2 regions of the Streptomyces sp. NPDC030991 genome follow, and region 1 is predicted to be linked to the other one. Evidence: riboswitches for the same ligand, from Rfam matches in the RefSeq annotation. Region 1 holds a riboswitch; the other holds the start of a gene.
What was found. Region 1 has a riboswitch for thiamine pyrophosphate ahead of thiO (glycine oxidase ThiO). Riboswitches for the same ligand answer to the same signal wherever they lie in the genome.

Region 1 (5,159 bases):
TGGGGGTGTCGCAGCCCGCCGCCGCGACCCGGTCGCGCAGTCGCAGGTACTCCTCCGGGTAGAAGAACATCTGCGTGATCGCGTAATCGGCGCCCGCCCGGCACTTGTCCACGAAGTGCCGCACGTCGTTGTCCCAGTCCGCGGAGCGCGGATGCATCGCGGGGAACGCGGCGACGCCGACGCAGAAGTCCCCCGACTCCTTGATCAGCTCGACGAGTTCGGCCGCGTACGTCAGCCCCTCGGGGTGCGAGACCCAGTCGGCCGTGGGGTCGCCCGGCGGGTCTCCGCGCACCGCGAGCATGTTGCGGATGCCGGCGTCGGCGTACTGGCCGATGATGTTGCGCAGTTCGGCGATCGAATGCTCGACGGCGGTGATGTGGGCGACCGGCGTCAGCGTCGTGTCCGCGACGATCTGCTCGGTCTCCCTGACCGTGCCCGCGCGCGTGGAGCCACCGGCGCCGTACGTCACGGAGACGAAGTCCGGCGAGACGGCCTCGACCCTGCGCAGCGCGTTCCACAGGTTGCGCTCGCCCTTCGCGGTTTTCGGCGCGGAGAACTCGAACGAGTACGTGGTCTTCCCGGCCGCGAGCATGTCGCGCACGGTGCGGGCTCGATCAGTCCTGGTGGAAGCGGTGCCAAAGGCCATACGGGCAGGTTACTGACGGAATCCGGTAGCCCCTAATCCCCGTCCACCTTGCGGACAGGTGCGCTCGACGCCGCTTCTCGGCGGCGTTTCCCAGGGGTCACATCGAACGCAGACGCTTGGCGAACTCGGCCGCCGCGGCGGCCGGATCGTCGGCCTCCGTGAGGGCGCGGACGACGACGACGCGCCGGGCGCCGGCCTCCAGGACCTCGTCCAGGTTCCCCAGGTCGATGCCGCCGATGGCGAACCAGGGGCGGTCGGTGCCGAGGCCCGCGGTGTGGCGCACCAGGTCGAGACCGGGGGCGGGCCGGCCGGGCTTGGTCGGGGTCGGCCAGCAGGGGCCGGTGCAGAAGTAGTCCACGCCCTCCTGGACGGCGGCCGCGGCGGCCTCCGTGTCGGCGTGCGTGGAGCGGCCCAGGAGGACGTCCTCGCCGAGGAGGGCGCGGGCCGCGGGGACGGGCAGGTCGCCCTGGCCCAGGTGGAGCACGTCCGAGCCGCTCGCGTGAGCGACGTCCGCCCGGTCGTTGACCGCGAAGAGCTTGCCGTGGCGGCGGGCCGCCTCGGCGAAGACGGCGAGGTGTTCCAGCTCCTCGCCGGCCTCCATGCCCTTGTCGCGCAGCTGGACGATGTCCACACCGCCGGCCAGCACGGCGTCGAGGAACTCCGGCAGGTCGCCTTGGCGCTTGCGGGCGTCGGTGCACAGGTAGAGCCGGGCATCGGCGAGCTGCGCGCGCTTCGGGTCGGCCATGGGACATCCCCCGTTGGTGTCGATGACGTGCGCACCACGAGGCCGTGGTGCGCACGCCGGACGGTTGTCAGGTCAGACGGCGAGCGCCTGGGCGCGACGCTTCACCTCCGTGCCGCGATTCTCGCTCAGGGCCTGCGCGGGCGTGCCCGGCAGGGTCGGGTCGGGGGTGAAGAGCCACTCCAGCATCTCCGCGTCGCTGAAGCCGTCGTCCCGCAGGAGCGTCAGGGTGCCGGTGAGGCCCTTGACGATCTTGTCGTCGTCGATGAAGGCGGCGGGCACGTGCAGCGCCCTGTTCTCACCACGGCGTACGGCGATCACCTGGCCCTCTTTCACCAGCTGTCGCACACGCGTCACCTCGATGCCGAATTGCTCGGCGATGTCGGGGAGGGTGAGCCAGTCGGGGACGAGAGCATCGATCTTTGCGTCAATCTCGGTCACGGGACAAGCGTGCCATCCCGGACTGACAGTCGGAAGCCGGGGCGGGCCGACCAGGTGTTCCAGCCCCGCGGTGGCGGCCCGACCGGTCAGGCCACGGCGGACTTCAGGGGTCGGGCCGGGTCGGCGAGCCGGTCCGGGTCCAGCACGGTGCCCGCGTCGATGAGTTTGCGGCCCTGCGCCAGGTCGCGGGGTTTGCCGACGGCCAGCACGGCCACCAGGGCGCCCTCGCGCAGCCAGCAGACCGACCAGGCCGCGCCGGTGGGGTCGCCGCGCCACACCGTCGTGTCGGCGGCGCCGTGATGGCCCGCGTACTGCACGAAGCGGCCGAACTGCTCGGACCAGAAGTAGGGCACCGGGTCGTACACCGCCGGTGTCTCACCGATGATGTTCGCCGCGACCGTGCGCGGCCCCTGGAGGGCGTTGTCCCAGTGGTGGACCAGCAGCCGCTCCCCGTAGCGCCCCGAGGGGAACGAGGCGCAGTCCCCGACGGCGTACACGTCGGGCAGGGACGTGCGCAGGCTCGCGTCCGCCAGTACCTCGCGGTGGGCACCCAGGCCGATGCCGGAACCGGCCAGCCAGCCGGTGGCCGGGCGGGCGCCGATGCCGACGACGACGGCCCCGGCGGGCAGCCGCGTCCCGTCGTCCAGGACCACGAAGCCCGGCTCGACGCGCTCCACGCGCGCGTGGGTACGCAACCGGGCTCCGGCGTCCGCGTACCAGGCCGCCATGGGCGCCGCCATCTCGGCGGGCAGCGCCCCGGCCAGCGGTCGCCCGGCGGCCTCCACGACGGTGACCCGGCAACCGGCCTCGCGGGCGGCGGTGGCGAACTCGGCACCGATCCACCCGGCGCCCACGACCACCACGTCGCGCTGTTCCGCCAGGACGGGCCGCAGCCGCTCCGCGTCGTCCAGGGTGCGCAGCAGATGGACGTCGGGGACGGCTTCGGTGCCCGGCAGCCGGACGGGTTCGGCGCCGGTGGCGACGACGAGCACGTCGTAGGGGACCGGCCCGGCGGCCGTGTCCAGCTCGTGGTCGCCGGGGCGCAGCCCGGTGACCACGCGGCCCACCTCAAGGGTGACGCCGAGCGCCTCGAAGTCCACGTCGAAGGCGGAACCGTCGGCCTTGCCGAGCAGGACGGCCTTGGAGAGCGGCGGCCGGTCGTAGGGCGGGTGGGGCTCGGCGCCGAGCAGCGTGACGGAGCCGGCGAAGCCCTGTTCTCGCAGGGCCACGGCCGTCTGCACGCCGGCCATGCCCGCGCCGACGACGACGACGCGCCGCTGTCCTGGAGGTGTTCCGTTGCCGCTCCGCTGCTCGCTCATCGGATCACCTTAAGCACCTGATCTTGCGTCAGTCAGCGGCGCGGGCCACTCCCGCGCCGTGACGTCCTGCACACGTGTCACCGGTTTAGCGATCAAGGGGCGCCGCGCCCACGGGTCACGGCCCGCAGGCTCCCTTACTGAGGGTCCTGCGCACGAGTTAGGGTGGCCGACGTAAAGCACTCGCGGGAGCCCGTACGCAGCGGGCTGAGAGGGAGGCTGGGCGGCCTCCGACCGTACGAACCTGATCCGGGTCATGCCGGCGAAGGGAGGGGCTGGACGCCCATGTCGCGCACTCCCACCGAAGCCACCGACGTACTGGTCGTCGGGGGCGGCATCATCGGTCTGGTCACCGCGTGGCGGGCCGCGCAGCGCGGTCTGTCCGTAGCGGTCGTGGACCCCGAACCGGGCGGCGGGGCCGCCCAGGTGGCGGCCGGCATGCTGGCCGCCGTCACCGAACTCCACTACGGCGAGCAGACCTTGCTCGCCCTGAACGTCGAGTCCGCGCGCCGCTACCCCGAGTTCGCGGCCGAGCTGTCCGAGGCCACCGGCCAGGAACTCGGCTACCGCGCGTGCGGCACGCTGGCGGTCGCGCTGGACGCGGACGACCGGGCGCACCTGCGTGAACTGCACGCGCTGCAGAGGAAGTCGGGGCTGGAGTCCGAGTGGCTGTCGGGCCGCGACTGCCGCCGGCTTGAGCCGATGCTCGCGCCGGGCGTACGCGGGGGCCTGCGGGTCGACGGTGACCACCAGATCGACCCGAGAAGGCTCGCGGGCGCCCTTGTGACGGCCTGCGAGCGTGCGGGCGTGGTCTTCCACCGGGTCCGGGCCGACCGGCTCCTGGTCGAACGGGACCGGGCGCGCGGTGTGCTGCTGGCCGACGGCACCGCGCGGGCGGCCGACCGGACGGTGCTCGCGGCGGGCAGCCGCAGCGGGCGGCTCGCGGGGCTCCCGGCCGAGGTGCTGCCCCCGGTCCGCCCGGTCAAGGGCCAGGTGCTGCGGCTGACGGTGCCCCCCTCGTACGCGCCGTTCCTCAGCCGTACGGTGCGCGCGGTCGTCCGCGGCAGCCACCTCTACCTCGTACCGCGCGTCAACGGCGAGCTCGTCGTGGGCGCCACCAGCGAGGAGCTCGGCTGGGACACGACGGTCACGGCGGGCGGGGTCTACGAACTGCTGCGCGACGCCCACGAGCTCGTCCCCGGCATCACGGAACTGCCCCTGACCGAGACCTGCGCGGGCCTGCGCCCCGGCTCGCCCGACAACGCCCCGCTCCTCGGCCCGACGGCCCTGCCCGGCCTCCTCCTCGCCACCGGCCACCACCGCAACGGCGTGCTGCTCACGCCGATCACCGGGGACGTCATGGCCGAGGTCCTGACCACCGGTGAACTCCCGGAGGAGGCCCGCCCGTTCACCCCGGGGCGCTTTACCGGCCAGGGCCCCGGGGGCTCGGGCGACCGCACCAGTGACGCCTCCTTGGAGCAGCCCGCATGAACGTGTCCGTCAACGGTGAACAGCGCGCGGTGAGCGCCGGCACCACTCTCGAAGCCCTCGTCACCACCCTCACCACAGCACACTCCGGCGTCGCCGCCGCTCTCAACGAGACCGTCGTGCCGCGCACCCGGTGGTCCGCGACCGCGCTCTCCGACGGGGACCGCGTCGAAGTCCTCACAGCCGTACAAGGAGGCTGACTCGCCATGGCCGACGACGCTTTCGTCCTCGGAGGCACCACGTACTCCTCGCGCCTGATCATGGGCACGGGAGGCGCCCCGAGCCTCGACGTCCTGGAACGCTCCCTGACCGCCTCCGGCACCGAACTCACCACGGTGGCGATGCGCCGCGTGAACGCGACGGTGCACGGCTCGGTCCTCTCCGTCCTGGAAAAACTCGGCATTCAGGTGCTCCCGAACACGGCAGGCTGCTTCACAGCGGGCGAAGCCGTACTCACGGCCCGCCTCGCGCGCGAGGCCCTGGGCACGAACCTGGTCAAACTGGAAGTGATCGCGGACGAGCGCAC
Region 2 (5,159 bases), on a different contig from region 1:
GCGACCAGGACGGAGACGGCGAGGAGCCGTCCGCGCAGGCTCTTGCGCAGCGGCGGCCGGTCGCTCCGCGCGCCCGCCCGGCGCTCCTTCCCCGGCCTACGCCTGCGCATCGGATGCGCCCTTCGCCGGGTCCGTCAGCTTGTAGCCGACCCCGAACACGGTGAGCAGCCGGACGGGGCGGCGCGGCTGCGGCTCGATCTTCTTGCGCAGGTTCATGACGTGCACGTCGACCGTGCGGTTGCTTATGTACCGGTCGAATCCGTGCAGTTCGGCGAGGAGCCGCTGCCGGCCGAAGACCCGGCCGGGTTCGGCCGCCATCGCCGCGAGCAGCCGGAACTCGCCCGGCGTGCACTCCACCGGGGCGCCGTCGACCGACACCTCGTGCCGGTCGGGATCGACGACCAGCGAACCGACCCTGAACGCCGCGGAGCCCGGTGACGCGGGGCCGCCGCGGTGGGTGCGGCGCAGCAGGGTGCGCACCCGCGCCATCAACTCGCGCGGGCTGTACGGCTTCGTCATGTAGTCGTCGGCCCCGAGGTCGAGACCGAGGAGCAGATCGTCCTCGGTGGTGCGGGCCGTCAGCATGAGCACGGGTGTCTCGCGCGCCTCCGCCCGCAGCACCCGTACGACGTCCAGGCCGTCGGCCCGCGGCATCATCACATCGAGGACGAGGAGGTCGGGTTCCCGGTGCCGGACCTCCTCGATGGCCTGCCGCCCGTCCCGTACGACGGTGACGGCATGGCCTTCCCGCTCCAGGTAGCGGCGGACCAGTTCGGCCTGTTTCGCGTCGTCTTCAGCGACCATGACATGTGCGCACACCTGGCAGATCGTAGGCGAGCCGCGTCGTGCCCGGGCCGGGCGCGGGCCTGCGGGAGGGCGGCGCGCCTCAGCGCTGTGCCGGTGACGAGCGCAGCCTGACCGGGGCGTAGAGGACGAGGGCGGTCACGAAAGCGACGTAGTAGCCGAGGTCGGCGCCGTGCAGCGCCTCGGCCACGGGACCGACGTAGAGGGACGTGTTCATGAACGGGACCGTGGCGGCGAAGGCGGCGAGGAACGCCGTCAGGGCGGGCCACGGCGGCCGGCGGCGGGAGTGTTCCGCGGCGAGGTCGATGGGGGCGCCGCCGCGGGCGCGGGAGCGGGCCAGCCAGTCGACGAGGACGACGGCCACGAAGCCGGGGATCCAGTAGCCGACGAACAGGAGCACGTTCTGGAAGCGGGCGGCGGTGTCGGCGGCGTGCATCCACAGCACCAGCGGGAAGCCGAGGAGCGCGGCGAGACCGGCGGCGAGGGGACGTGGCAGCCGGGCGCCGACGACCTGAAGGGCGAGCGAACCGCTGTAGTCGTTCATCGCGTTGCTGCACAGCGCGGCCAGCGCCACGGCCAGGAGTCCGGCCGAGCCGACCGCTCCCCCGCCCAGCAGCGTGTCGACGCCCTGGGCGGTCTGGTCGGTGAAGACGGAGGCGCCCCAGAGTCCGAGCGCCTGCACGGCGGTGAAGGACACGACGACGCCGGCCAGCGTGCACCAGAACATGCGGGTCGTCGAGGTGGTGCGCGGCAGGTACCGGCTGAAGTCGCTGGCGTACGGGGCCCAGGAGATCGCCAGGCTCAGCGCGATGGTGGCGGTGAGGACGAACGCCCCGGCGCGGTCGGCGCCGTGGGCGCTGCCGTGGCCGGGCGGGATGACACCGGTGTCCGCCAGCCGCAGCGCGAGGGCGCAGAAAGCGACCGCCAGAACGGCCGTCATCCACTTCTGCAGGCGGTGGATCGCCTCGTAGCCCAGCGCGCCGAAAGCGCCCTGGGCGGCCATCATCACCAGCGCGCCGAGCCAGAACGGCCAGCCGCAGAGCCGGGCGAGCGCGTCTCCGCCGAAGAGTCCGATGAGCGCGTCCCAGGCGATGGACGACAGCCATTGCAGAGCGCCGGGCACGACGACGCCACGGCCGAACGCCAGTCCGGCCAGCGGCAGTTGGCCGGCCCCGGTGCGGCTGCCCCAGGTGCCGAGGTACGCGGTGGGCACGGCGCCGAGCACGGTGCCCAGGACCACGGCGGCCAGCGCGGTGGCGAAGTCCAGGCCGAGGCCGACGCCGACCGTGCCGGTGAAGACGCCGCTCATCGTCAGGTTCGGCGCGAACCACACGGTGAACAGCCGTCCGGCACCGCCGTACCGGTGGTTCTCGGGGACGGGCGCGATGCCCCGCGCCTCGGGCCGCCAGTCCCCCGGCGCGGCGGGCATCCGTCCGTCGAAGGCGGTCGCGCTGTGCGGCTCGGCGGCGCGCGGGTCCAAGGAAGCGTGCGGTATCGGCATCGCTGACATCCCTCCGCCAGTGCTAACTGGTTCAGGTTCTACGGGTGTGATCTCAGCCCCGTCGATGTCGCGGGGCACCCCGTGTCGGGCAGTACGGATGCGAACACTAGCGGCTCGGCGGGCGCGTACCGAAGGCACCCCCTCGGGGCCCAGGCCGACGGCGGAGTCCCGCCGGCCGGCGGGACTTTCGACACACGCCCTAGTTCAGGACGCCCGCTTCTCCGGCTTCTGGCGCCGCGGCCCAGCAGGCCTCGACGGCGTCGGTGACCGTGTCGTGGAGGCCGCCCGAGAGGCGGTCGGCGCCCTCGGCGAGCAGCACGGGGCGCGCGATGGTCCCGGCGACGACGGTGAGGAAGCAGTCCGGCAGCGCCTCTTCCTCCAGGCTCGCCCGGACGAACTGCCGGATGCCGTCGGCGGCGCGGCGGCCGGCTCGGGCGAAGTCCACCACGAAGAGCCGCTGTCCGGTCCGTGTCATGCGCGTCAGCAGAGCGCACAGCTCGGCCGCCGCGGCCCGATCGAACTCTCCGTCGGCGTCGACGGCGCCGACGACCAGGACGCCCCCGTCTTCCCAACGCGCCGGAAACCGCGCCCGCGCTCGCTCCATCCTCGACCCCTCAGCCGGCGGGCGGCGCAGCCGACGCAGCCCGTGTGGGGCGCGCCTACCCCCGTGCCGGGCACCGCACGCCCCCTGTCCGGCACGAGGTTCCGGCCAATCTCGCGGCGCCCCGGGGAGCATCAGTCGGTTTCCCGTGTTTCACCCTCGCTGTACAGGGGACTTCGTGCGACACGGATCGCCCCGAGCCCCTCCCGGGAGGGTTCGGCAGTGAGCCCGCCACTCCACCCTCCGCCTCCGGGCGGAGGGTGGAGTACCTCCGATCGCCTCGGCGGGCCTCCGCCGAGGCGATCGCGTGAGCGGAGCGCGGCACGGGGCAGTCGGTCGGGATGAAGGCAGCGATGAAGTCATCCGCCCGGCGGCTGGCCGCCGGGGCTCTCGTGCTGGCGGCCCTCCCCCTCCTGTCGGGGTGCGGAGGCGACGACGGGCACGGCCGCTCCGCCGGCACGGACGCCCGGCCGGCCGGTTCGGCCCCGCGTCTGACGATCACCACGGAGAACGGAGTGCGCTTGCGGCCCACCGACGACGACCGGGCCGGCGTCGACCCGGCCGTCGCCGCTCACTGGTCCCGGCACGGCCGCACGCAGGTCCTGGATCTGTCGTGCCGGGGACACGACCGGCCGTGCCCCCGGATGCCGGAGATCGGCATACCCGCCGGCACCTCGGTGACCGTCACGGCGCGCAACGCGGGCATCGATGTCGCCGAGGTGGCCGGCTCCCTCGACCTGACGACGGTCAACGGCGATGTGACGGTGACGGGTTCGGGGCAGAGCGCCGCGACGCTGCGGCTCGCGACCCGGAACGGTTCCGTGCGGGCGACGGCCGTACGCGCTTCGGCGCTGCGGGCGCGGACGGTCAACGGCGACGTCACGCTCGGCTGCGGCACCGCTCCGCGGCGGATCTCCGCACGGACCGTCAACGGGTCCGTGGACGTCGCCGTCCCCCACGACTCCCCCGCCTACCGGGTGGACGCCACGACGGAGAACGGCCACCCTCTGATCACGCTCCCCACAGGCGGCGAACGGCCCGCCCGCACCATGGCGCTCACCACGGTCAACGGTGACGTGCGCGCCGCCCGCGACTAGAGTCCGCTCGTCGGACCCCCTCCGTCGAGCCTGTCGGCGAACTCCACTCCGCCCCACCAGGCCCGCACGCACGCGGCCTACGAACTCCGGCTGGGCTCCTCGCAGCGCAGGCTCAGCACCAGTTCCCGGGGCAGGCCGTGCGTGTCGTGCAGATAGCGCAGGTCGTCCTCGTCGAGCGGGCCACGGAAGCGGGGGCGGGCCAGCACCTGACGGCCGCGCCGGAGGAGACCGGCGAAGCGGCGTTCCTCGTCGAGAAGCACCCGGCGCACCTCGTCCGGCTCCGTCGTCTGGCGGAAGCGGTCGAGCGTGTGCCGGGTCAACTCCTCGGGCAGGTCGACCAGTTGACGCGAGGGATCGTCCCGCCACAGGGCGGTGAGGGCGCGGCGGAGCAGTCTGCGCAGCACGTAGCCGCGGCCGGTGGCGCCCGGTCGCACCCCGTCCCCGATGACCACCATGGCCGAGCGCAGGTGGTCGCAGACGAGACGCGACGTCGGTACGTCCAGCCGCCACAGGTCCGGCACGCTGCGCCGCCACGGAGCGAAGACGTCGCAGTCGAAGACCGAGCGCTCGCCCTGGAGCAGCGAGGCCAGCCGTTCCAGGCCGAGCCCGGTGTCGACGTTGCGCTGCGGCAGCGGCACGAGAGAGCCGTCGGGCAGGCGACGGTGGCGCATCATCACGTGGTTCCACACCTCGACCCAGCGGTCGTCACGGGTGGGTGTCGAGCGCGGGGGCGTGTCACCGGTCCAGAGGAAGATCTCCGAGTCGGGGCCGCACGGGCCGGTCGGTCCGTTGGACCACCAGTTGTCCTCGACGGTGCACTCCACCGGCACCCCGCGCTCCTGCCACACGCGCAGGGAGTCCGTGTCCTGGCCCACCTGGTCGTCGCCGCCGAAGACCGTGGCGTGGAGCAGCCCCGGATCGATGCCGAGACCCTCGGTGAGCAGGCGGTGTCCCCAGTCGAGGCTCTGGGGGCCCTCGTAGTCGCCGAGCGACCAGGTGCCGAGCATCTCGAAGACCGTCAGATGGGTGGCGTCGCCGATCTCGTCCACGTCCGTGGTCCGCAGACAGCGCTGCACGTTGACCAGCCGCCGCCCGCGCTCGTGGGGCCGGCCCTCCAGGTACGGGGTGAGCGGATGCATGCCGGAGGTGGTGAAGA

Region 2: it holds a riboswitch for thiamine pyrophosphate, as region 1 does, so the genes downstream of both, ACZ45E_RS36985 (purine-cytosine permease family protein) here and thiO (glycine oxidase ThiO) in region 1, are expected to answer to the same signal.

The regions. Positions count from the first base shown of each region.
Region 1 is NZ_JBVIFR010000024.1:76,276-81,434, forward strand. It holds gene metF (methylenetetrahydrofolate reductase [NAD(P)H]) at 1-646, opposite strand, end outside; gene thiE (thiamine phosphate synthase) at 744-1,391, opposite strand; gene ACZ45E_RS33335 (Rv2175c family DNA-binding protein) at 1,464-1,829, opposite strand; gene ACZ45E_RS33340 (NAD(P)/FAD-dependent oxidoreductase) at 1,916-3,148, opposite strand; TPP riboswitch at 3,321-3,433, shown strand; gene thiO (glycine oxidase ThiO) at 3,431-4,636, shown strand; gene thiS (sulfur carrier protein ThiS) at 4,633-4,833, shown strand; gene ACZ45E_RS33355 (thiazole synthase) at 4,840-5,159, shown strand, end outside.
Region 2 is NZ_JBVIFR010000033.1:14,046-19,204, reverse strand. It holds gene ACZ45E_RS36995 (sensor histidine kinase) at 1-110, opposite strand, end outside; gene ACZ45E_RS36990 (response regulator transcription factor) at 97-804, opposite strand; gene ACZ45E_RS36985 (purine-cytosine permease family protein) at 887-2,305, opposite strand; TPP riboswitch at 2,297-2,397, opposite strand; gene ACZ45E_RS36980 (hypothetical protein) at 2,505-2,909, opposite strand; gene ACZ45E_RS36975 (DUF4097 family beta strand repeat-containing protein) at 3,260-4,003, shown strand; gene ACZ45E_RS36970 (alanine--tRNA ligase-related protein) at 4,081-5,159, opposite strand, start outside.